2 regions of the Sphingomonas sp. AP28 genome follow, and region 1 is predicted to be linked to the other one. Evidence: predicted binding sites of a transcription regulator. Region 1 holds the regulator's gene; the other holds the start of a gene.

Region 1 (11,315 bases):
TGGCGGTGGGAGACGGATTCCGCGCTGCGGCTGACGTTCGTCACGCTCGATGCAGGGCCGAAGCACGGGTTCGACGCCTTCGCGTTGCTGGGCCAGCCGCTGACGGCGATGTTCTCGCTGGATACCGGTGTGGATGGGGCCTTGCCGATCCTCGACTCACTTGCGCGGCGACGCTCGATGACGGCGCAACCGGCTCGGCTGCGGAGTTCCGGACGCGCGGTGACGTTGACGGCCAATGTTCGACACGATGCGGCGGGCGACTTTGCCGGGTTCGTTGGCGCTGCACGCATGGTAGTCGAAGACGCACCGCCCCCTGCTGTCTCGACCGAGACACTGTCGCCGACCTTTACGAGCGGACTCGACAAGGCGTTGCGGGTTCCTCTCGCGCGTATCGTCGCGAACGCGGACAGCATCAATGCGCAGGCGGATGGTCCGGTGCAGGGCGATTACGCGGATTACGCCGCGGATATTGCCAGTGCCGGACGGCATCTGCTCGAACTGGTTGATGACCTCGTCGATCTCCAGGCGGTCGAGCGGCCCGATTTCGCGCTGGTGCCCGAGCCGATCGACCTTGCCGATGTGGCTCGACGGGCGGCCGGGCTGTTGTCGGTGCGCGCGGCGAACGCAGGCGTCACGATCACGCGCCCGGCGCTGGACGTGCGTGTTCCGGCGCTCGGCGATTTCCGTCGCGTGTTGCAGGTGCTGGTCAACCTCGTCGGCAACGCGGTGCGCTATTCGCCGCGTGGTGCGCAGGTGATCGTCACCGTGACGCGGACGCAGACCCACGCGGTCGTCGTGGTCGCCGACAAGGGCAAGGGAGTCGCGCCCGAGGATCAGGTGCGGATCTTCGAGAAGTTCGAGCGGGTCGATCCGTCGGAGGCCGGCGGCAACGGGCTCGGCCTGTATATCGCACGGCGTCTCGCGCGGGCGATGCAGGGGGATCTCACGATCGAAAGCGCACCCGGCGAAGGCGCGCGGTTCGTCTTGACCTTACCGGCGGATCCGGCGCGCCACTAATATCAGCGCGAGGCCGAATGCGGCGAGGAATGCGCCGCGATCCGCCCATGGCCGCTGGTCGAGCATGAAACTCGACTGCGGCCAGTGGACGTATCCGAGCCCCTGACCGATCCAGAGCAGACCCATCAGCGCGCTGAGCACGCCGACGATCATCAGGATCGGCCGGAGCGTCTTCATCAGCGTGACGCCATCGGGACGTAATCACGCGCGGTCGGACCGCTGTAGAGCTGGCGTGGACGGCCGATCTTCTGGTCGGGATCGGTGATCATCTCGTTCCACTGCGCGACCCAGCCGACCGTGCGGGCAAGCGCGAAGAGCACCGTGAACATCGACGTCGGGAAGCCGATCGCCGACAGGATCACGCCCGAATAGAAGTCGACGTTCGGGAACAGCTTCTTCTCGATGAAGTACGGATCGCTGAGCGCGAGACGCTCGAGCTCGATCGCGACGTCGAACACGGGGTCGGTGACGCCCAGCTCGCCGAGCACTTCCTTGACGGTCGTCTGCATGACGGCCGCGCGCGGATCGTAGTTCTTGTAGACGCGGTGACCGAAGCCCATCAGGCGGAACGGATCGTTCTTGTCCTTGGCGCGAGCGATATACTCGGGGATGCGGTCGACGGTGCCGATCTCATGCAGCATGTTGAGCGCGGCTTCGTTTGCGCCGCCGTGCGCGGGACCCCACAAGCAGGCGATGCCGGCGGCGATGCACGCGAACGGATTGGCGCCCGACGAACCGGCGAGACGGACGGTCGAGGTCGACGCGTTCTGCTCGTGATCGGCGTGGAGGATGAAGATGCGGTCCATCGCCTTTTCGACGATCGGGTTCACGACATACTTCTCGGCGGGCACGCCGAACGTCATCTTCAGGAAATTGCCGGTGTAGCTCAGCGTGTTGTCCGGATAGACGAACGGCTGGCCGACACTGTACTTGTACGCCATCGCGGCGATCGTCGGCATCTTGGCGATCAGGCGGTGCGACGCGATGACGCGCTGTGCCGGATCGTGGATGTCGGTCGAATCGTGATAGAACGCCGACAGCGCGCCGACGACGCCGCACAGGATCGCCATCGGATGCGCGTCGCGGCGGAAGCCACGGAAAAACTGCGCGAGCTGCTCGTGCACCATCGTATGGCGCGTGATCGTGGTCGAAAAGTTCGCCAGCTCGTCTTCGCTCGGCAGTTCGCCGTTGAGAAGCAGATAGGCGACTTCCATGAAGTTCGACTGCTCGGCCAGCTCGCCGATCGTGTAGCCGCGGTGCAGCAGCGTGCCCGCGTCACCATCGATATAGGTCAGCTTCGACTGGCACGATGCCGTCGAGGTGAACCCCGGATCATAGGTGAAATTGTCTGTCTGCGCGTACAGCTTGCGGATATCGATGACATCGGGTCCGACCGTACCGGACATCACCGGATACTCGAAATCCTTGCCGTCGACCTTGAGGGTTGCGGTCTCGCTCATGCTTGTATCCTTCCTCGAAATCTTATCAGCTAGCCATCCGGTCGGCGATCCGTCCCAGGCTCTCGTCGCGCCCGAGCAGGTCGAGCACGTCGAAGATCCCCGGCGACGTCTTGCGTCCCGTCAGCGCGGCGCGAAGCGGCTGTGCGACCTGGCCGAGCTTGACGCCCCGCGCTTCGGCCACGCGCCGTACCGCGCCTTCGAGCGCCTCCGTATCCCACTCGGCGAGCGCGTCAAGTTCGGCATGCGCGTTCGCCAAAATGACACTCGCTTCACCTTGCAAAAGGCTCGCTGCGGCGTCATCCATTGCCAATGGGCGCTGGCTGAACAGGAAATTCGATCCCTCGGCCAGCTCGTTCAGGTTCGCGGCACGGGGCTTGAGGACCGGCATCGCACGCGTGAGCAGGTCCAGTCCGCCGGTCGGCAGATCATGGCCGAGACGGTCGGCGGCGAGTTGCGCAAGGCGCGCGTCGTCGGCTTCGCGGATGTAGTGGCCGTTGAGGTTCTCGAGCTTCTTCAGGTCGAAGCGCGACGGCGACTTGCCGACACCCGACAGATCGAACCACGCGACCGCCTGTTCGCGACTGATGATCTCGTCGTCGCCGTGACCCCAGCCGAGCCGGAGCAGATAGTTGTCGAACGCCTCGGGGAGGATCCCCATCTCGTCGCGATACGCTTCGATGCCGACCGCGCCGTGACGCTTCGACAGCTTGGCGCCGTCGGGGCCGTGGATCAGCGGGATGTGCGCGTAGATCGGCTCGGGCCAGCCCATCGCGCGGTAGATCGGCAGCTGGCGGAACGCGTTGTTGAGGTGATCGTCGCCGCGGATGACGTGCGTGACGCCCATGTCGTGATCGTCGACGACGACGGCAAGCATGTAGGTCGGCGTACCGTCGGAGCGGAGCAGGACGAGGTCGTCGATCTCTTCGTTCTTGACCGTGACGGCGCCTTGAACGCGGTCCTCGATCGTGACGGCGCCTTCCTGCGGCGCGCGCAGGCGGACGACGTGGGGGAGGTTCGGTGCTTCGCTCTCGGGGCGATCGCGCCAGGGGCTGCGGATGCGGAGCGGCTTCTTCGCGGCCTGTGCCTCGGCGCGCATCGCCGCGATCTCGTCATTGGTCATGTAGCAGCGATACGCGTGGCCCTTCGCGACCATCTCGTGCGCGACCTGAGCGTGACGCTCGGCGCCCGCGAACTGCATGACGACGTCGCCGTCCCAGTCGAGCCCGAGCCAGCGCATCCCGTCGATGATCGCGTCGATCGCCGGCTGGGTCGAGCGGACCCGGTCGGTATCTTCGATACGCAGCAGGAACTTGCCGCCATTGGCCTTGGCGAACAGCCAGTTGAACAGCGCGGTGCGCGCGCCGCCAAGATGCAGGAACCCCGTCGGCGACGGAGCGAAACGGGTAACCACGGGTGCGGCCGAAGCGGCGGTGCCCGTATCAGATATTGCGCCCAACCGCGGGTGCTCCCAGACTGATGAAACGATGGAGAAACGATGGCCATGACAGCCGTCGCCGCCCCTAGCATGCGTCCTTGGCGGCGACAAATGGGCGTGCCGCGATGGGGGGCTGTCGTCGGGCTTGCCGTGGAACGCTGGCTCGAGGCGGAGCGCGACCAGTTGGTGTTGTGGCTGCCGGTGATGCTGGGTGGCGGGATAGCGTTGTGGTTTGCGCTGCCGGACGACGCGGCGTGGTTCGTGACGATATTGGTGCTGGTGGCGGGCGGGCTGGCATGTCTCGCCGTGGGACAAGGCGGTCGCGCGGCGCGCGTGCTCGCGGTAGGATTGCTGACGGCTGCATTGGGGCTCGGGCTGATCTGGGCGCGATCGGTGTCCGTGGCGCGACCCGTGCTCGGCGGCCCGACGATCGCGCGTTTCTCGGCGAAGGTCGAGGCGATCGAACCATTGGTGGCGCGCAAGCTGGTCCGGCTGACGCTACTGCCGGTCGGGAGGGGTGCGGAGACGGACGGGCAGCCGGTCGCCTTGCCGTACCGTGTCCGCGTCAATCTGGCAGAGGCGGATGCACCGAAGCTCTTGGGGACGGGGGCGATCGTCCGCCTGAGAGCCCGTCTGATGCCACCCCCTCTACCCGCGGTACCGGGCGCATATGATTTCGCTCGCGTCGCGTGGTTCGGCGGGATCGGCGCGACGGGGCGCGGCTTCGCACCGGTCGTCGTCACCACGCCGAGCGGATCTGGAGCCGGTATCCGCGTCGCACTCTCGCACCACATCGTATCGCGACTGGACGGCAGCGCGGGCGGGATCGCCGCCGCACTCGCGACCGGCGACGTCGGCGCGATCAGCGAGGAGGACTCGGAGGCGATGCGCCGCGCCTGGCTCGCGCATCTGCTGTCGGTAAGCGGATTGCACATTACGGCTGCGGTCGCGGCGACGATGCTGATCGTGTTGCGGTTGCTCGCGCTTAGTCCCAGGCTGGCGCTGCATGCGCGTTTGCCGTTGATCGCGGCGCTTGCCGGGGCGGCGGCAGCGATCGGGTACACGTTATTGACGGGAAGCCAGGTTCCGACGATCCGGTCGTGCGTCGCCGCGCTGCTCGTGCTGGCGGCACTGGCGATGGGACGCGAGGCGATGACCTTGCGCCTCGTTGCGGCGGGGGCGGCGTGCGTCATGCTGGTGCTCCCCGAATCGGCGGCGGGACCCAGCTTTCAGCTCTCGTTCGCGGCGATCACCGCAATCATGGCGCTGCACGAACATCCGACGATCCGCGCTTTTTTCGGACCGCATGAGGAGGGACGAGGCCGTCGTCTCACACGGGGCGTCGCGTCGCTGCTTCTCACGGGGCTGCTCGTCGAGTTCGCGCTGATGCCGATCGCGGTCTACCATTTCCACAAGGCGGGCTTGTACGGCGCGTTTGCCAATATAGTCGCGATCCCGCTGACGACGTTCGTGGTCATGCCGCTGGAGGCGCTGGCGTTGCTTCTGGATGCCGGCGGACTTGGGGCGCCGATCTGGTGGCTGGTTCAACGGTCGCTCGACGCGCTTCTCTGGCTCGCGCATGTCGTCGCCGGCGCGCCGGGATCGGTCCGATCGTTGCCCGCGATGCCCACGGCGGCATTCGCCTTGATGATCGTCGGCGGTATCTGGATCGCGCTATGGCGAACGCGCTGGCGGCGGCTGGGTTTACTGCCGCTCGCGGCTGGGGCGGTCTGGGCACTCGCGACACCCGCCCCGGACATTCTGATCACCGGCGACGGTCGCCACGTTGCGGTACGGACGGCCGCGGGGCTGGCTATGCTGCGCGATCGGGCGGGCGACTATACGCGGGACATGCTCGCCGAGAATGGTGGGGTGGGCGGCGAGCCCTTGTTGATGGCGGACCAGCCCGATGCGCGGTGCAGCCGCGATCTGTGTATGACCGACATCGCCTCTCGGGGACGGCCGTGGCGGATACTTGCAACCCGCAGTGCCTATATGGTCCCGATCGCTGAACTCATCGCCGCTTGTCGCACCGCCGACGTCGTCGTCAGCGAACGCGGTTTGCCGAACCACTGTGTGCCGCGATGGCTGAAACTGGACCGCCGTGTTATGCGGCATACGGGCGGCATCGCGCTGACCTTGGGGACGGGGACGGTCGTGACGATATTGAACGCCGGCGACCGCCACCCCTGGCGCGATCCGCCTGTCCTTGAGCGTCCTGCGCATCTTTTCAGATCGCGGCACGCTGAGTTTCACGATGGTACGTCTGGGTTTCGGGCCAACCGAAGTCGCTGGAAGAATGATGTTCACGCGAAAGCGCAAAGGCGCGAAGATGATGCGGTTCGGGAGACCGTCCCGAACTCCGCGAGCGATCGGGGAGCGTCGTCGCCTTGACCTCTTCGAAGTGAAGGTAGGCGCCCCCCCAAATGCAACATCTTCGCGCCTTAGCGCCTTCGCGCTATCCAAATCATCAGCCGAAGCACGCGGTGGTCGGCGTTGAACTTTCTCGCGGAGACGCGGAGCAGTGTCTCAGACGATGAACCGGACCAGTTTAATGGCTGTCCGGTGATTCATCCGTCGTCGTTTAAATCAGCCGGTTCTCCCCAAGCGCAACACCTCCGTGTCTCCGCGCCTCCGCGTGCACAAGATCTTGCGACCGCGCAGAGTAGGAGGCGGCGGCTCAGTCGTAGCGGCGGAGGATGCCGGAGAGTTTGCCTTGGACGCGGACTTGGGCGGGGGCGTAGCGTTGGGGGTCGTAGGCTCGGTTGGCGGGGTCGAGGCGGACCATGGCGCCTTCGCGGCGGAAGTATTTTAGGGTGGCTTCGCTGTCTTCGATCAGGGCCACGACGATCTCGCCGTCTCGCGCCGTTTCGGTGCGGCGGATCAGGGCGTAGTCGCCGTCGAGGATGCCGGCTTCGACCATCGAGTCGCCCGAGACTTCGAGAGCGTAGTGTTCGCCCGTGCCGAGCAACGCGGCGGGGACGGCTAGCATAGTGCTGCCTTCGAACGCCTCGATCGGGACGCCGGCGGCGATGCGGCCGTGGAGGGGGATCTCGATGACGTCGTTGGCCGGTTGTGGCGTCGCGGCGGCGGGGGCGGCCTTGACGTTCGACGCCTTCGACGGCGTTTTTTTCTCGGCACGCTCTGGCATTCGCAGCACCTCGAGCGCGCGCGCGCGGTTCGGCAGGCGGCGGATGAAGTTGCGCTCCTCGAGCGCGCTGATCAGACGGTGGACGCCCGACTTCGACTTGAGGTCGAGGGCGTCCTTCATCTCCTCGAACGACGGCGAGACGCCGGTATCGTTGAGGCGATCGTTGATGAAGCAGACGAGTTCGTGCTGCTTGCGCGTGAGCATGGCGGTTCTCCGTCCGGAACAGACTGGGAACTTCTATGGAACATAATTAACGCCGTCAAGCGCTCGCTTCACGCGATCACAAGGATTTCCGCCGATTCGCCTGTCTTTGCAACCGGAGCGTTGCCGGGGCGGACGATGAGGCAGGTAGAGCGGGCTAGTGTCAGGAGCATCGAGCTGTCCTGGATCGTCGAGGCATAGGCTTTGCCGTCGCGCAGTTCGGCGCGGAGATAGTCGGTGCGGGCGTTGTTCGCGAGGAGGTCTTCGCCGAGCAGCGCGTGGGTCGACTGGGGGAGCGGGTTGCGTGCGCCCGCCATGTGCGCGACGACGGGTTTGACGAACAACGTCGCGGTGACGAACGCGGAGACCGGATTGCCGGGGAGACCGAGCACCATCATCTCGCCGATCCGGCCGGCCATCATCGGCTTGCCGGGGCGCAGCGCGATCCGCCAGAAATCGATCGTCCCGCCGGCGGCTTCGATTGCGGGACGGACGAGGTCGTGGTCGCCGACCGATGCGCCGCCGGTGGTGACGAGCAGGTCTGCCTCGACGCTGGCGAAGGCGTCGCGGAGGATCTCGAGATTATCGGGGAGGATGCCGAGATCGACGATGTCGACGGGCATGTCGGCGAGCATCGCGGCGAGCATGATGCCGTTCGATTCGGGGAGCGCGACGCCGTCGGTGGTCGAGCCGGGGGGGACGAGTTCGTCGCCGGTGGCGGCGACGGCGACGCGGACGCGGCGGTTGACGGTGAGGCTGCCATGGCCGCCGGTTGCGGCGACGGCGATGCGCGCGGGGCTGAGGCGGTCGCCGGCGGCAATCAGGCGGGTGCCGGTCGAGAAGTCGAGGCCCTTGCGGCGGGTGTTGCGGCCGAGCGTTGGCGGGCCTTCGCCGGCCAGGATCAGGGTTTCGCCGTCACGCGCGGCTTCTTCCTGGACCATGACGGTGTCCGCGCCGTCGGGCATGGCGGCGCCGGTGAAGATGCGGGTGGCTTGGCCCGGGGCGACGTGGCCTGCGAAGGGGCGACCGGCGGCGCTTTCGCCGATGACGGTCCAGGGGCCGGGGAGGTCTTCGAAGCGGATCGCGTAGCCGTCCATCGCCGAGAGATCTGCGGCGGGCTGCGTGCGGCGGGCGAGGATGTCCTCGGCGGCCCAGCGGCCGGCGGCTTCGCGTAGCGTCACGGTCTCGTGGCCGACGCGGGGGGCCATGGTGAAGAGGCGGGACTGGGCTTCGGCGACGGGGACTAGGGTCATGCGTAAGGCTCTGTTTCTGGGCGGCTCTCCTGCTGGAAGTGCAGGAAGTTCACACGCTGGGAGACATTTGGCGGGCGCGGTTCTGAGGTTCAGGTTTGGAACGGTCTCGTCCGGTGGAAGGTCCGGTGGGAGGGGATAGTTTTCGGGTGTCTGGCGCTTTGCCATGGGTTTGGGATGTAGGACAGATGTTGTCGAGACTCCGGTGGGCGGCGGGACGGTCCGTTGCTCTCTGCGATGCTTGATATCGAACATTTGCGACATCCTTCTTGTTCTCCCGCGAAGGCGGGAGCCCAGACTGGGTCCCCGCCTTCGCGGGGAAACATCGGTTTGGCGGGCGTCGCGCTTCGTTACTGTGACCTTCCCAATTGGGCCCCGGCCTTCGCCGGGGTGGCGCTGGGGGGATGGTCTGCCGCCACTTTCTTCCGGGCCGGCGAGTGGATGCGCGTGATCGCCTGTCGCCTCTCCAAACGCTCGGCCAGCGCGGGTTCATCGCTTGCGGGGCTTTGTTTGGGGGAAAGACACACCAGATCAGTATGATGACACGCAATCAGCCTCGGGCGAGAGACAGGATCGGGGCGGCGGTGGGTGCTGTCCTGTTGCAGGGGGTGCTGGGCTATGCGCTGCTTAACGGGCTGGTGGTGCCGATGCCAGCAGCGGTGAGCGATGCGTTGAAGGTGTTCGATGCGGCGCCGCCTCCGCCACCGCCGCCCGAGGAGAAGGTGCGGCCTCGGCCTTCATCTAGCCGCAAGCCGGAGGGGGCCGCGTCGCCGCCTAATTTGAAGTCGAAGGCTACGGAGGTGGTGGCGCCGCCCCCGGTGGTGCCGGTTGTTATCCCGCCGCCGGTCGTGGTTGCGGAGAAGGCTGGAGTCGGGGCGCAGGCTACTGCGGGCGCTTCGGATGTGCGCGGGCCGGGTACCGGGAGTGGCGGAGTCGGGAATGGCACCGGCAGTGGGGGATATGGCGATGGCGACGGTGGAGGTGGCGCGGAGACACCGCCGGAGTGGCGCAGCGGGCGGTTGCGGGATTCGGATTATCCACGGGAGGCCGCCGAGACCGGGATCCGGGGGCGGGTGTTTGTGCGGTACTTGGTCGAAACCAATGGGCGGGTGTCGGGGTGCCGCGTGACCCGGTCGAGCGGGAGCCGGGTGCTGGATAATTTGACGTGCCGGCTGATCGAGCAGCGGTTTCGGTATGATCCGTCGCTCGATGCCGCGGGCCGGCCGGTCGAGTCTACGATCGTGGAAAGCCACGACTGGTCTATGGATGGGGATTGAAGTCCCAGGCTAGGAGCGCTCTGCTTGGCTTGCCCTCACCCTCGCCGCCTTTGGCGTCTTTCCCTCTCCCCTTTGGGGAGAGGGTTCTCTTACGCGGTCCAGTTGCCGGATTTGCCGCCGCTCTTGGCTCGGACGCGGATGTCCGAGAGGACCATCGTCTTGTCGATCGCTTTGGCCATGTCGTAGATCGTCAGGAGCGTTACCGTGGCCGCCGTCAGAGCTTCCATCTCGACGCCGGTCTTGCCTTCGGTCGAGGCGGTGGCGGTGGCGGTTACGCCGGTTTCGTCGACGACCAGGTCGATTTCCACCTTGGTGAGCGGGAGGGGGTGGCAGAGGGGGATGAGGTCGCTAGTGCGCTTGGCGGCCATGATGCCGGCGACGCGCGCGACGGCCAGGACGTCGCCCTTTTTTGCGGTGCCGGCGCCGATCGCCGCGGCGGCTGCGGCGGACATGGTAATGCGGCCGGAGGCGATGGCTTCGCGGGCGGTGACCGCCTTGCCGCCGACGTCGACCATTCTCGCCGCGCCGGCTTCGTCGATGTGGGTCAGGCCGGTCATCCGACGAGAGCGCGCGTTGCGGCTTCCACGTCGTCCTGGCGCATGAGCGCTTCGCCGATCAGGAAGCAGTGGATGTCGTGCGCGGCCATCGCATCGAGTTCGGCGCGCGTCGTGAGGCCGCTTTCGGCGACGAAGGTGCAGTCCTTGGGGGCTTTGCCGACGAGGTCGTAGGTGCGCTGGAAATCGACCGAGAAGTCGCGCAGGTCGCGGTTGTTGACGCCGATCAGGCGCGACTTGAGCCTCAGCGCGCGCTCCATCTCGTGCGCGTCGTGGACCTCGACCAGCACGTCCATGCCGCATTCCAGCGCGGAGGCCTCGATCTCGGCCATCTGGATGTCGTCGAGTGCTGCGACGATGATCAGGATGCAGTCGGCACCGATCGCGCGTGCTTCGGTCGACTGCCACGGGTCGACCATGAAGTCCTTCCGCAGCACGGGGATCGAGACGGCGTCGCGCGCGGCGGTCAGATAGGCGTCAGAGCCCTGGAACCACTTTTCGTCGGTGAGGACCGACAGGCACGCGGCGCCGCCGGCTTCGTAGGCGCGAGCGTGGGCTACAGGATCGAAATCGGCGCGGATCAGGCCTTTGGACGGACTCGCTTTCTTGACCTCGGCGACCAGCGCGTAGCCGGTTTTGGCGTCCAGCGCGGCGCGGAAGCCGCGCGGCTTCGACATGCGGGCGATGCCGGCGTCGATGTCGGCGAGCGATGTGGTTGCCTTGCGCGCAGCGACTTCGGCGCGCTTGGTCTCGAGGATACGGTCGAGCATGGTCATGTCAGTAAGCGATCCAGCGGGCGAGCAGCGCGTCGGCGCTGCCGGTGTCGAGGGCGGCGGCGGCTTTGGCCGCGCCGTCGACGAGAGTGGGGACGGTGCCGGCGACCATCAAGGCGGCGGCGGCGTTGAGCAGGACGGCGTCGCGGTAGGCGCCGGTCTCGCCCTTGAGCAGGCGGCGGAGTGCGTCGGCGTTG
Region 2 (11,315 bases), 450 kb from region 1:
CCGCCGGTGGTGATGATGCAGTCCACCTCCGGATCGCCGATCCAGGCGTGCAGGCGCGAGACGATCGTCTCGACATCGTCCTTCTCGATCCGGCGATCGGCAAGAACATGCCCCGCCTCGGTCAGCCGCGCGACCAAAGTGTCACCCGACCGATCCTCGGCAAGGCCACGGGTATCCGACACCGTCAATACGGCGATCCGCACCGGCAGGAACGTACGGCTTTCATCAATCGGCATGAAATTCAGTCCGCGCGCGTGACAGTGGTGGACTGTGGCCCGACGCTGGCATTCACCGCAACGGTGGCATTCAAGGGCGCCGTGCTCGCACGATATTGCGTGTACGGCTTGGCTGCCATCCGCACCGCGGTTGCACCAGGCAGGCCGGGGAAGCGCGGCCACATGCCCTGCGCGAGCGCGTTGCGGCTGGTCGACGCCTTCTTGCCGCCCTGTGCCTCGTACATCCAGTAGTTGCGCAGCACGGTGGTGACGTAGCCGCGCGTCTCCCAATACGGGATGCTCTCGATATACATCAGCGGATCGCCGTTATCGTGGACGATCGCGTTCCAGTCACCGACCGGGCGTGGACCCGCGTTATACGCCGCGATGACCTTGGGCAGCAGCCCGCCGGTGACGCCCGCCATGTCGCGCAGCCGCTCGAGATGACGCTGGCCGACATCCATGTTGGTGCTCGGCTTGGTCAGCGCCTTCACGTCGATCGAGGTGCCACGCTCGCGCGCGAAGTCGGTCGCGGCGGCGGGCATGATCTGCATGAGGCCATAGGCACCGGCCGGGCTCTTGATCGTGTTGCGGAACCGCGACTCCTCGAGCGTGTGCGCGTAGACCAGCGCCTTGTCGATGTGCCAGCCGCTGTCGGGTGTCCAGTTCGGCGTCGGATAGCGCGCCTCGGCGGTCGACGTGACCCCCTGCGGGCAGTTGTGTGCGAGCCAGACGGTCGTCGCGGGCAGGCTCAGCGCTTCGGCCACGCGGACTAAGTTGGCGAACTCGCGCGGGTCGCCGATCTTCGCCTGCTGGCGGATGACGGTATCGGCCAGCTCGGTCTCGCCGACCTCGACCAGCGCGGCGGCGACGCGGACGTTCGGACGCTTGCCGACGACCTTCCAGTCGCTGGCCACGAGCCCGCCGACGGACGTGCCCTTGTCCTTCATCGCAAGCTGCTGGCGCGCGAGTTGGCCGTAGAAGCTTTCGCCGAACTGCGCCGCAGCCTTCAGCCGACCCTCGATTTTGTCGGGGCGCGAGCATACCATGTCCGCGCGCGACGCCCAGTACAAAGCCGCCGCGCGGAGATCGACATCGCCGGCACGCGCCGCGACGCCCTCGAACCCGGTCTCGGCATTCGCGCAATCATTCTGCCGCCATGCCGACAGTGCGCCGACCCAACGGCCCTGGACGGCCCAGTCGCCGACGCCATCCTGTGCCTTCGCCGCCATCACGCGCGCGTTCACATCGTCGCCCTGAAGGAAGTAAATCCACGCGATCTTCTGCTGCCACTCGGTCAGCGCTTCCGGAGTCAGCCCCGGCGTGCTTTCCAGCAGCGACTGCGCCTCACGACCCATGTCCGCCTTGACGTAAGGCTGCATCTTGAGCGCGAGATCGGACGCGATCAGGTCGCCCTGCAGGCTCTTGGTGCGGACCCGACGCGGCGCGCCGTCCTGCCAGATAAGCCGCTGCGCCGTGGGGAGGGGGGGCAGGTCGACCGCACCGCGGGTCGTGGCAAGGCGCGAGATTTGCGCGGCTTCGGGCAGTTCGGGCGCTTCGTTGAGCAGCGCGACCAGCGGCTCCATCTCGACGCGGGGCGAGCCCTTCGCCGTATACATCTCGGCGCGCGCGATCGCGTGCAGCGGGCCGGGCTTCATCGTGTCGAGCCCGATCTGCGCGTCGGTCCACTTGCCGTCGCGGATCGCCGCGAACACGGTCCTGTACGCCTCGCGCTGGCTGGCATCGAGCTGGTCGGGGATCTGCTCGATCGTCGGTGCGCCGATCAACTGCGTCGTGCCAAGCCGCGCATCGCCAGCGGGCTCACCGGCAATGGTCGCCGCGAGTGCTGGAAAGGGGAGGGCGCTGAGCCCCAGAACGATAGCTAGAGTCCGAATCATCTCACACCCTCTTGCGACGTCAGTCCGCGCATCAGCATCTGCAAATCCTTCCAGGCCTCGGCCTTGGCCGCGGGCTTCTCGATCAGAAACCGCGGATGAAAACTCGCGACCACGCCGGTCTCGTCGGAAGCTTCGCCAGACGCCGAACCGGACTCCGTTTCTCCGGTCTTATGGTTAAACCCGTGTAAACGCCCGCGCGCCGCCTGTAATTCCGTCCCGAGGATCGCACGGCTCGCCGCATTGCCCAGCAGCAGCAGCCGCTTCGGCGCAACCAACCCGATGTGATGCTTGGCGATTTCCGACAGCCGGGCCTCGACCTCGCTCTGGATCCTTCCGGCCGTCGGCCGCTTCGCGCAGACCGCCGCGAGATGCACCTCGTCGCGCGTCAGACCGATCGCCGCGAGCATCTTGTCGAGCAACCGGCCCGACGCGCCACTTAGCAACGCCCCCGCATCGCCGTCGTCCCGGTCGGGACAATCGACAAGCACCATGACCGTAGCGTCAGCTGGACCGACGGCAGCCAGCGAAACTCCGCTCCAGTCCGCCTCGGGAACCTCCGCGCTGCTCCGCCAAGTCAGGAAATCGGCGAGCAAAAGCGGCATGGCGGACGGTGCGACGACCGGCGCAACAGGTGCTGCGGCTGGTAGGATCAGCGGTTCGGGCGCCGCAAACCAGTCGCGCGGGACGTCGTCGACCAGCGTGTCGACGCCAGCCTCGTGCCACCAGTCGAGCGCGCTCGCCGCTGTATTTCGCCAGTCGATGGTTTGGTCCGCCCCCACGGGGTAACCTATGCTGCACGGTTGACGTGGCGGTCAACTCGCGCAATCGCCATATTGGACAAGATGGTGCCGGCCCGAGCCCGAACGAAGGGTGGGGCATGAAGCTGAGGCAAGAGGGGACATCCCCCGGGAGACGATGATGACGACACGTGAATCGATGCCGTACGACGTGGTGATCGTCGGCGCTGGCCCGGCCGGTCTCTCGGCAGCGATCCGCCTGAAACAATTGGCGGCCGAGAAGGACGCCGAGATCAGCGTCTGCGTGCTCGAAAAGGGCTCCGAAGTCGGCGCGCACATCCTGTCGGGCGCGGTCATCGATCCCAAGTCTCTCGACGAACTGCTGCCGAACTGGCGCGAGGACGGCTGCCCGCTCGCCGAGGTGCCGGTGACCGAGAATCATCACTGGATCCTGACCGAAAAGGGCAAGCGCGAGCTTCCCGAATTCCTGACCCCGCCGTTCATGCACAACAAGGGCACCTACACCGGCAGCCTCGGCAACCTCTGCCGCTGGCTCGCGGGCAAGGCGGAGGAACTCGGCGTCGAGATCTTCCCGGGGTTTGCAGCCGCGGAAATCCTGTTCAACGACGATGGTTCGGTGAAGGGCGTCGCGACCGGCGACATGGGCGTCGCCCGCGACGGCACGCACAAGCCCGACTATACGCCGGGGCTCGAACTCCATGCCAAATACACGTTCTTTGCCGAGGGTGTGCGCGGCCATCTGTCGAAGGAGGTCATCCGCCAGTTCGATCTCGCCAAGGACAGCCAGCCGCAGGTCTACGGCCTGGGCATCAAGGAGTTGTGGGATATCGATCCCGCGCTCCACAGCCCGGGTCGCGTCATCCATACGCAGGGCTGGCCGCTCGGCGACGATGCAAACGGCGGCAGCTGGCTGTATCATCAGGCGAACGGACAGGTGTCGCTCGGCTTCGTGACTTGGCTCAACTATTCCAATCCCTATGCATCGCCCTTCCAGGAAATGCAGAAGTGGAAGACGCACCCCGAGATCGCCGCGATCCTCAAGGGCGGCAAGCGCGTATCTTACGGCGCGCGCGCGATCAACGACGGCGGCTTGCAGTCGATTCCCAAGCTCGTCTTCCCGGGCGGCGCGCTGATCGGCTGCTCGGCGGGCTTCCTCAACGTGCCGCGGCTCAAGGGCACGCATGGCGCCATGAAATCGGGCATGATGGCCGCGGACGCCGCTGCGGAGGCGATCGTATCGCAGCGCAGCCATGACGAACTGGCCGCCTATCCCGAGGCCTTCGACGCATCGTGGCTCAAGAAGGAGCTCTCGGTCGTCCGCAACGTCGTGCCGCTGGTCAAGAAGTTCGGCGATCTGGTCGGGTCGGGGCTCGCCGGCGTGACGATGTGGCTCGAGCATTTCGGGATCAAGATGCCCTTCACGATGGGCCATCACCCCGACAATGAAAGCCTGTGGCGCAAGGATCAGGTCAAGAAGCCGGTCTATCCCAAGCCCGATGGCGTCCTGACGTTCGATCGCCTGTCGTCGGTGTTCATCTCGAACACCAACCACGAGGAGGATCAGCCAGTCCACCTGACGCTCAAGGACGCGAGCGTGCCGATCGCCTACAACCTGCCGATGTACGACGAGCCCGCGCAACGCTATTGCCCGGCCGGCGTTTACGAGGTCGTCGGCGAAGACACCGGCGATCCGAAGTTCGTCATCAACGCGCAGAACTGCGTTCACTGCAAGACCTGCGACATCAAGGACCCCACCCAGAACATCAACTGGGTCGTACCAGAGGGCGGCGGAGGCCCCAATTATCCCAACATGTAAGCGTCTGTTTCTCGCACTCGGTCTCGTCGTGGCGGCCCCCGCCACGGCGGCGACAACCGATTTGTCCGCCTATCTGAAGGCCCGCGCTGCCGATGCCGCCGGCGAGACGGACCTCGCAGCGGCCAGCTACGCCAAGGTGCTGGCGGCATCGCCCGACGATCCCGTCGTCGCGATCCGCGCCTACCGCGAGGCGCTGGAGGCCGGCGACATGCCGCTCGCCACCCGCGCCGTCGCGGTGCTGAACAAAGCCGGCGTAGCCCCCGCCGACGCCGCGCTGATCCCGCTCGCCGATGCCGCCCGCCGCAACGATGCGAAGGCCGCGAGCGCAGCGATCACCACCTTGTCGAGCGGCCCCCTCGTAGTCCTCGCACCCTCGCTCTACGCCTGGGTAGCGCATGCGGAAGGCCGCGATCCCGAACCGTCGCTGGCGACCGCCGCGAAGGATCCCGTCGCCAACCGCTTCGCCACCGAAACGCGTGCGCTGATCGCCGCGGCACCGCGCAAGCAACCGCTGTCGATCGGCGTCTCGCGCCTGCTCGCCCGCCTAGCCAGCGATCTCAGCGCAGGCGAACCCTCGCCGCTGTCGATCGCGCTAACCCAGGCAGCCCTGCGCGCCGACCCGAGTTACGACGCAGCGCGCGTCCTCCTCGCCGATGCGCTGGCCCGCAACAAGCTGGTCGACCGCGCGCTCGTCGTGCTCGACGGCGTCGACGCCAAGAGCCCCTCCGCACCGGCAGCCGCCGCCGAGCGCATCGACATCCTCGCCACCGCCGACCGCAACGGCGAAGCACTCGCCGCCGCTAAGAACCGCGTCGACCAGAAGGGGTCTGAGCCCGCCGACTGGCAACGCTACGCCGACCTATTGCTGACCACCGGCAACCCCGCCGAAGCCGCGACCTGGTACCAGCGCATCATCGCCGCCGACGGCGCGAAGGGCGGCAGCTGGGGCAACTGGCTGCAATATGGCGGCGCGCTCGACCAGGCCGGCCGCTGGCCCGAAGCGCGCGATGCGCTCGAAAAAGCCGTCGCCCGCGGCCCCGCGCAACCGCTCGCGCTCAATTATCTCGGCTTTGCGCAAGTCGAGCACGGCGACGACATTCCCGCCTCGATCAAGCTGTTAGAACGGGCCAGCCGGATCGACCCGACCAACGCCTCGATCACCGACTCGCTGGGCTGGGCCTATCACCTCTCCGGCAACACCGCCCAAGCGCTCCCCCTGCTCGAAACCGCCGCGCAGGCCGAACCCACCAACGCCGAAATCGCCGACCACCTCGGCGACGCCTATTGGAGCGTCGGCCGAAACTACGAAGCGCGCTACGCCTGGCGCGCCGCCTTGCTGACCGCCGAATCCGCAGACACGGCACGCATAACCGCCAAGATCGCCAACGGCCTCCCCCCGAAAGCCCGCCGCTAGACTCTCTCTCCCATCGGGAGAGGGAAGGGGCCCGCACCGGAGGTGTGGGAAGGGTGAGGGCAAGGCGAGTTGCCGGTGGGGGGCCGTTTTGCGAGATCATCACCAAATTTTGAGCGCCGAACGAGCCGCGGAAGTGATCGTGACAACGCCCGCGACTGGTGAGGTGCACGGCACCTCAGGTCCGCCGTCATCCTGACGAAAGTCAGGATCCAGGGTAACGATTGGTGCCGTCCTTGGCTCTGGATCCTGACTTTCGTCCGGATGACGCGCTTAAACCCGCAGACATCACGCGTATTACGCTAAACCGCGCTGGAACCCTTCGCCGCCAACTTCCGAGACCCAAATGCCCGCCATCACCGACCCCGCCCCCGCCAAGATCAACCTGGTCCTCCATGTCCGCCGCCGTCGCCCCGACGGCTACCACGATCTCGAAACGCTCTTCGCCTTCGCCACCGACGGCGACCTGATCACGGTAGAACCCGCCCAAACCAACAGCCTCACCATAACCGGCCCCTTCGCCGCAGCACTTCTCCCCGTCCAAAACACCACCCCGACCCTCAACACCCCCCCGGCGAAGGCCGGGGCCCAATTGGGGACAGGCAATGACGAAGCACCGCGCCTGTCCGGCAATGCCCCCTGGCATGGCAACCTAGTAACCGCCGCAGCAGACGCCTTCACCACCGCGTTCGCCCCCGAGGCCCACCACGCCATAACCCTTGAAAAGCACCTCCCCATCGCCTCAGGCATAGGCGGAGGCTCAGCCGACGCCGCCGCCACTCTCCGCGCGCTGGCCCGCCTCCACGGCATAGCCCCAACCGACCCCCGCCTCCACAAAATCGCCGCAAAGCTCGGCGCAGACGTCCCCGCCTGCCTCGCCAACCGCCCCACGCTAGGCACCGGCAAAGGCGACACCCTCACCAATCTCGAAGGCCTGTCCGGCACCCCCCTCCTGCTCGTAAACCCCGGCGTCGCGGTCTCCACCGCCGCCGTCTTCAAGACCTGGGACGGCCACGACCGAGGCCCGATCGCTGAAGGCAATCTCCTCGACCGCGCAAAAGCCGGCCGAAACGACCTCGAGCCCCCCGCGCTGGCCCTCGCCCCCGTAATCGCCGAAGTCCGCACCCTCCTCGACAAGGCGCACGGCGTCCTCCTGTCCAGAATGTCCGGCTCCGGCGCCACCTGCTTCGCGCTATTCGAAACCCCCGAAGCCAGAGACACCGCCGCCACCGCCGCCCAAGCCAAAGGCTGGTGGACCCTAGCAACAACCCTCGCGTGATCGATCAATAGGCGGCGGCACCTTTGAGACTGGGCGCTACCGCGCCGCCACCGCCCGTCATCCTGACGAAAGTCAGGATCCAGAGCAGCAAACGAAACCAGCCGTCACGGACACCCTTCAAACATCGGATCCGTTAGCTGTCCAAACCCCGCGTCCAAACAACCCGAACCGATCTCGACCTAAACGCCCACACCGCCGATCCCGTCCCTCGTCGGTCATCCCGAACGTGTTCGGCATTATATCCCACAACAAAAGCACCTCCCCGGCGAAGGCCGGGGCCCAGTTGGGAAACGCTCCTGACGGCAGACGCACACCGTTACGCCAACCTCTCCACCTGAACCCCGGCCTACGCCGGGGAGGCGCACTTGCCCGAATCGTGTCCGCACGGAACGTCTTCCAACGCCTGCACTCAAAGAACTCACGATCCCGTGGGCCTGAAGCTTCGAGCATGCGGACCCGGTAAATGCCAGAGTGACGCCGTCCCGGCACCCGACGGGCTCCGCACGACCCCATCGCCGCAAATTTCCCGCAACAAACCTCGCGTTCCCCACTTGTTCCACAAGAACAAAGAGAATACATGGTGTTTGACACGTTGAATGGCACGCGCGCTTGCTTTAGCGATGGGAGCATATTCGATGGCCGCTAATCTGAAAGTGATCGACACCGGCATGGCAACCGCAACCAACGACCGGCAGAAGGCGCTCGACGCCGCGCTCGCGCAGATCGACCGCGCCTTCGGCAAGGGCTCGGCAATGCGCCTGGGCTCCAAGGAAACCATGCAGGTCGAGGTCATCTCGACCGGCTCGCTCGGGCTCGACATCGCGCTCGGCGTCGGCGGCCTGCCGCGCGGCCGCGTGATCGAGATCTACGGTCCGGAAAGCTCGGGCAAGACCACGCTCGCGCTCCACGTGATCGCCGAAGCGCAAAAGGGCGGCGGCACCGCCGCGTTCGTCGATGCCGAGCACGCGCTCGACCCGGTCTACGCCAAGAAGCTCGGCGTCAACATCGACGAACTGATCGTCTCGCAGCCCGACACCGGCGAGCAGGCGCTCGAGATCGTCGACACGCTGGTCCGCTCGAACGCGATCGACGTACTCGTCGTCGACTCGGTCGCGGCGCTCGTGCCGCGTGCCGAAATCGAAGGCGAGATGGGCGACAGCCATGTCGGCCTCCAGGCCCGCCTGATGTCGCAGTCGTTGCGCAAGCTGACCGGCTCGATCAGTCGCTCGCGCTGCATGGTGATCTTCATCAACCAGCTCCGCATGAAGATCGGCGTCATGTACGGCAACCCCGAGACGACGACCGGTGGCAACGCGCTGAAATTCTACGCCTCGGTCCGCCTCGACATCCGCCGCATCGGCGCGATCAAGGCCGGCGAAGAGGTCACCGGCAACCAGACCCGCGTCAAAGTCGTCAAGAACAAGGTCGCCCCGCCGTTCAAGCAGGTCGAGTTCGACATCATGTACGGGCAGGGCGTCTCCAAGCTCGGCGAGATCCTCGATCTCGGCGTGAAGGCGGGATTGGTCGAGAAGTCCGGCGCATGGTTCAGCTACGATAGCGTTCGCCTCGGCCAGGGCCGCGAGAACTCGAAGACCTTCCTCAAGGACAACCCCGAAACCGCCGACCGCCTCGAAAAGCAGATCCGCGCGCGCACCGACAAGGTCGCCGAGGAAATGATGGCCGGCCCCGAAGAAGGCGACGACGCGTAACGCTCTTTACCCTCTCCCCTACGGGGGGAGGGAGGGACCCATTGCCTTCGCAATGGGAGGGTGAGGGCACGCGGTGGGTTGTAAAGACGCTTGGTGATTTCACACGATGCGCGGTGCTTAGCATTGTAAGTCGGTGTACCTCGACAATGGCGCAACTGCCCGATCAACGGCGCAAGGCCCCACAAAATTGCGTCAGGTGAGACGCGTCTCAAAACCACCCCGGCGAAGGCCGGGGCCCAATTGGGGGACGGCAATAACGAAGCACTGCGCTCCGTTATTTTACGTTCCATTTGCCTACCGGCCGCCGAACCGGTGTGGTCGTGTCCCACGTGTGGTGTAGCTTCAGCGGCGTAGCCGCTATGACCTCCGGGCAGGGCTGGGTCGATCACGCCGACATGGACGATAACGTGACGGTGGGATCATCGCTCAATTGCGTCACGCTTTCCAGCGTCATGCAGCGTCCCCGCTGGACTGCCCACTCGTCGTTCTGCTCGAGCAGCAAGGCGCCAACGAGGCGTGTGATGGCATCCTCGTTGGGAAGGTTGGTACGCCGCTTGATCTGGCCGTTGAGGCGTTCGAGCGGATTGGTCGAATGTAGCTTGGTGCGATGCTGTGGCGGGAACCACGTGTATGCGAGCACGTCTTCCTCCGCCGTATCCATGAGCTTGGCGAGCTTGGGCACGTTGGGCCTGAGCTGGTCGGCGACCTTACGCCACTGACCCTTGGCGGCCTCGGGCGTCTCCTGCGCGTATGCTGTAGCGATGAAGGCGGAGACGACGCGGCGCCCGCTCTTACCGGCATGGGCCGTGGCGTTGCGTGCGAAGTGGACGCGGCACCGTTGCCACGTGGCGCTGAACACCCGCGATACGGCTGCTTTGATACCCTCATGCGCATCCGAAATGACGAGTTTCACGCCGCGTAAGCCCCGTCGCGCAAGGCTGCGCAGGAAGTCCGTCCAAAACGTTTCGGCTTCCGACGCGCCGATCACCATACCGAGCACCTCGCGCCTGCCGTCGCCGTTCACGCCGACCGCGATGGTGACCGCGACCGAGACGATCCGACCGGCTTGGCGGACCTTCAGATAGGTGGCGACGACCCAGACATAGCGCCAGTCGCCTTCGACAGGCCGCTCGAGGAACGCCTTCACGCGGACGTCGATCTCCTCGCACAGCCGGCTCACCTGGCTTTTCGAGATGCCGACATTCCCATCGCTTTCACCAAGTCGTCGACCGACCGGGTCGAGATGCCTTGGATGTACGCCTCCTGGACAACCGCGGTCAGCGCCTTCTCCGAAAGGCGACGAGGCTCCAGGAAGGCTGGAAAGTCGCTGCCGGTTCTCAGCTTGGGGGTCCGCAGCGCACCGGTGCCAGCCCGCGTTTCCCAGTCCCGATCGCGGTAACCCTTACGTTGCGCTAGGCGGTCGCAGCTCTTCTCGCCATATTCGGCGCCGGTCAGACCGCCGACCTCCAGATCCATCAGCCGCTGCGCGGCAAAGCCAATCATCTCGCGTAGAAATTCCGCATCCGCGCTCTTTCCCACAAGCGCCTGCAGGTTCATTATATCGTCGGTCATCGAAGGTCTCCGTTGGTTGAGTCTCGCAACCCAATCCTGTCCGAATATCTTCGATGGCCACCCGTGAACCTGACCGGCCGCTACGGCGCTGGATGATAGCGCGCGGCCGGTCAGCTTCACTACCGCTGAGCTACACCGCCATCTGGGACACGACCCATCGGTGTTGCGCACCGAGCGCCAGCACCTTGTTCTACCGCGAAGGCGGGAGCTCAGCCTGGACCCCCGCCTTCGCGGGAAAACAAAGCTGCTGATGTCGGTATGCGTGCCTACATGGGACCAAAAACACCGCGTCACAAATACCGCGCCAGCGTCTGCACTTTGTGCACTTCGGAGCCAATGTATCGATTATGTAAGACCCTATAGACCGTCGGATAGTCCCCCCGCCCGAGCATGAAACGGATCAGCGCATGACCACCGCTTATGACTGGACCGGTAGAATAGGCGACGTCTGGGCCGAGGAATGGCGTCGAACCGACCGCAGCTTCACCAACCTGACCCCGCATTTGAACGCCGCGATCCTGTTCGCCGCCACCCCCCAAACCCACAAGATCATCGACATAGGCTGCGGCGCCGGCGCGACCTCACTCGCCACCGCGCAAGCCCTCCCAACCGCGCAGATAACCGGCATAGATATCTCACCAAACCTGATCGAGATCG

What was found. The regulator LexA, encoded in region 1, represses DNA repair genes until DNA is damaged. The targets are predictions, from matches to a motif close to GTTCCNCNCTTGTTCT.
Region 2: the regulator LexA is predicted to act here: its motif matches at 7,920-7,935, upstream of recA (recombinase RecA).

Annotation. Positions count from the first base shown of each region.
Region 1 is NZ_CM155283.1:819,512-830,826, reverse strand. It holds gene AC1MH0_RS03615 (sensor histidine kinase) at 1-1,017, shown strand, start outside; gene AC1MH0_RS03610 (hypothetical protein) at 991-1,194, opposite strand; gene AC1MH0_RS03605 (citrate synthase) at 1,194-2,477, opposite strand; gene gltX (glutamate--tRNA ligase) at 2,503-3,933, opposite strand; gene AC1MH0_RS03595 (ComEC/Rec2 family competence protein) at 4,024-6,306, shown strand; gene lexA (transcriptional repressor LexA) at 6,593-7,267, opposite strand; gene AC1MH0_RS03585 (molybdopterin molybdotransferase MoeA) at 7,336-8,517, opposite strand; gene AC1MH0_RS03580 (energy transducer TonB) at 9,099-9,791, shown strand; gene moaC (cyclic pyranopterin monophosphate synthase MoaC) at 9,881-10,348, opposite strand; gene trpC (indole-3-glycerol phosphate synthase TrpC) at 10,345-11,121, opposite strand; gene trpD (anthranilate phosphoribosyltransferase) at 11,123-11,315, opposite strand, start outside.
Region 2 is NZ_CM155283.1:1,270,701-1,282,015, reverse strand. It holds gene moaB (molybdenum cofactor biosynthesis protein B) at 1-236, opposite strand, end outside; gene AC1MH0_RS05815 (lytic transglycosylase domain-containing protein) at 242-2,113, opposite strand; gene AC1MH0_RS05810 (uracil-DNA glycosylase) at 2,110-2,892, opposite strand; gene AC1MH0_RS05805 (electron transfer flavoprotein-ubiquinone oxidoreductase) at 3,032-4,687, shown strand; gene AC1MH0_RS05800 (tetratricopeptide repeat protein) at 4,716-6,101, shown strand; gene AC1MH0_RS05795 (4-(cytidine 5'-diphospho)-2-C-methyl-D-erythritol kinase) at 6,445-7,377, shown strand; gene recA (recombinase RecA) at 8,013-9,086, shown strand; partial or broken gene AC1MH0_RS05785 (IS256 family transposase) at 9,472-10,658, opposite strand; gene AC1MH0_RS05780 (class I SAM-dependent methyltransferase) at 11,066-11,315, shown strand, end outside.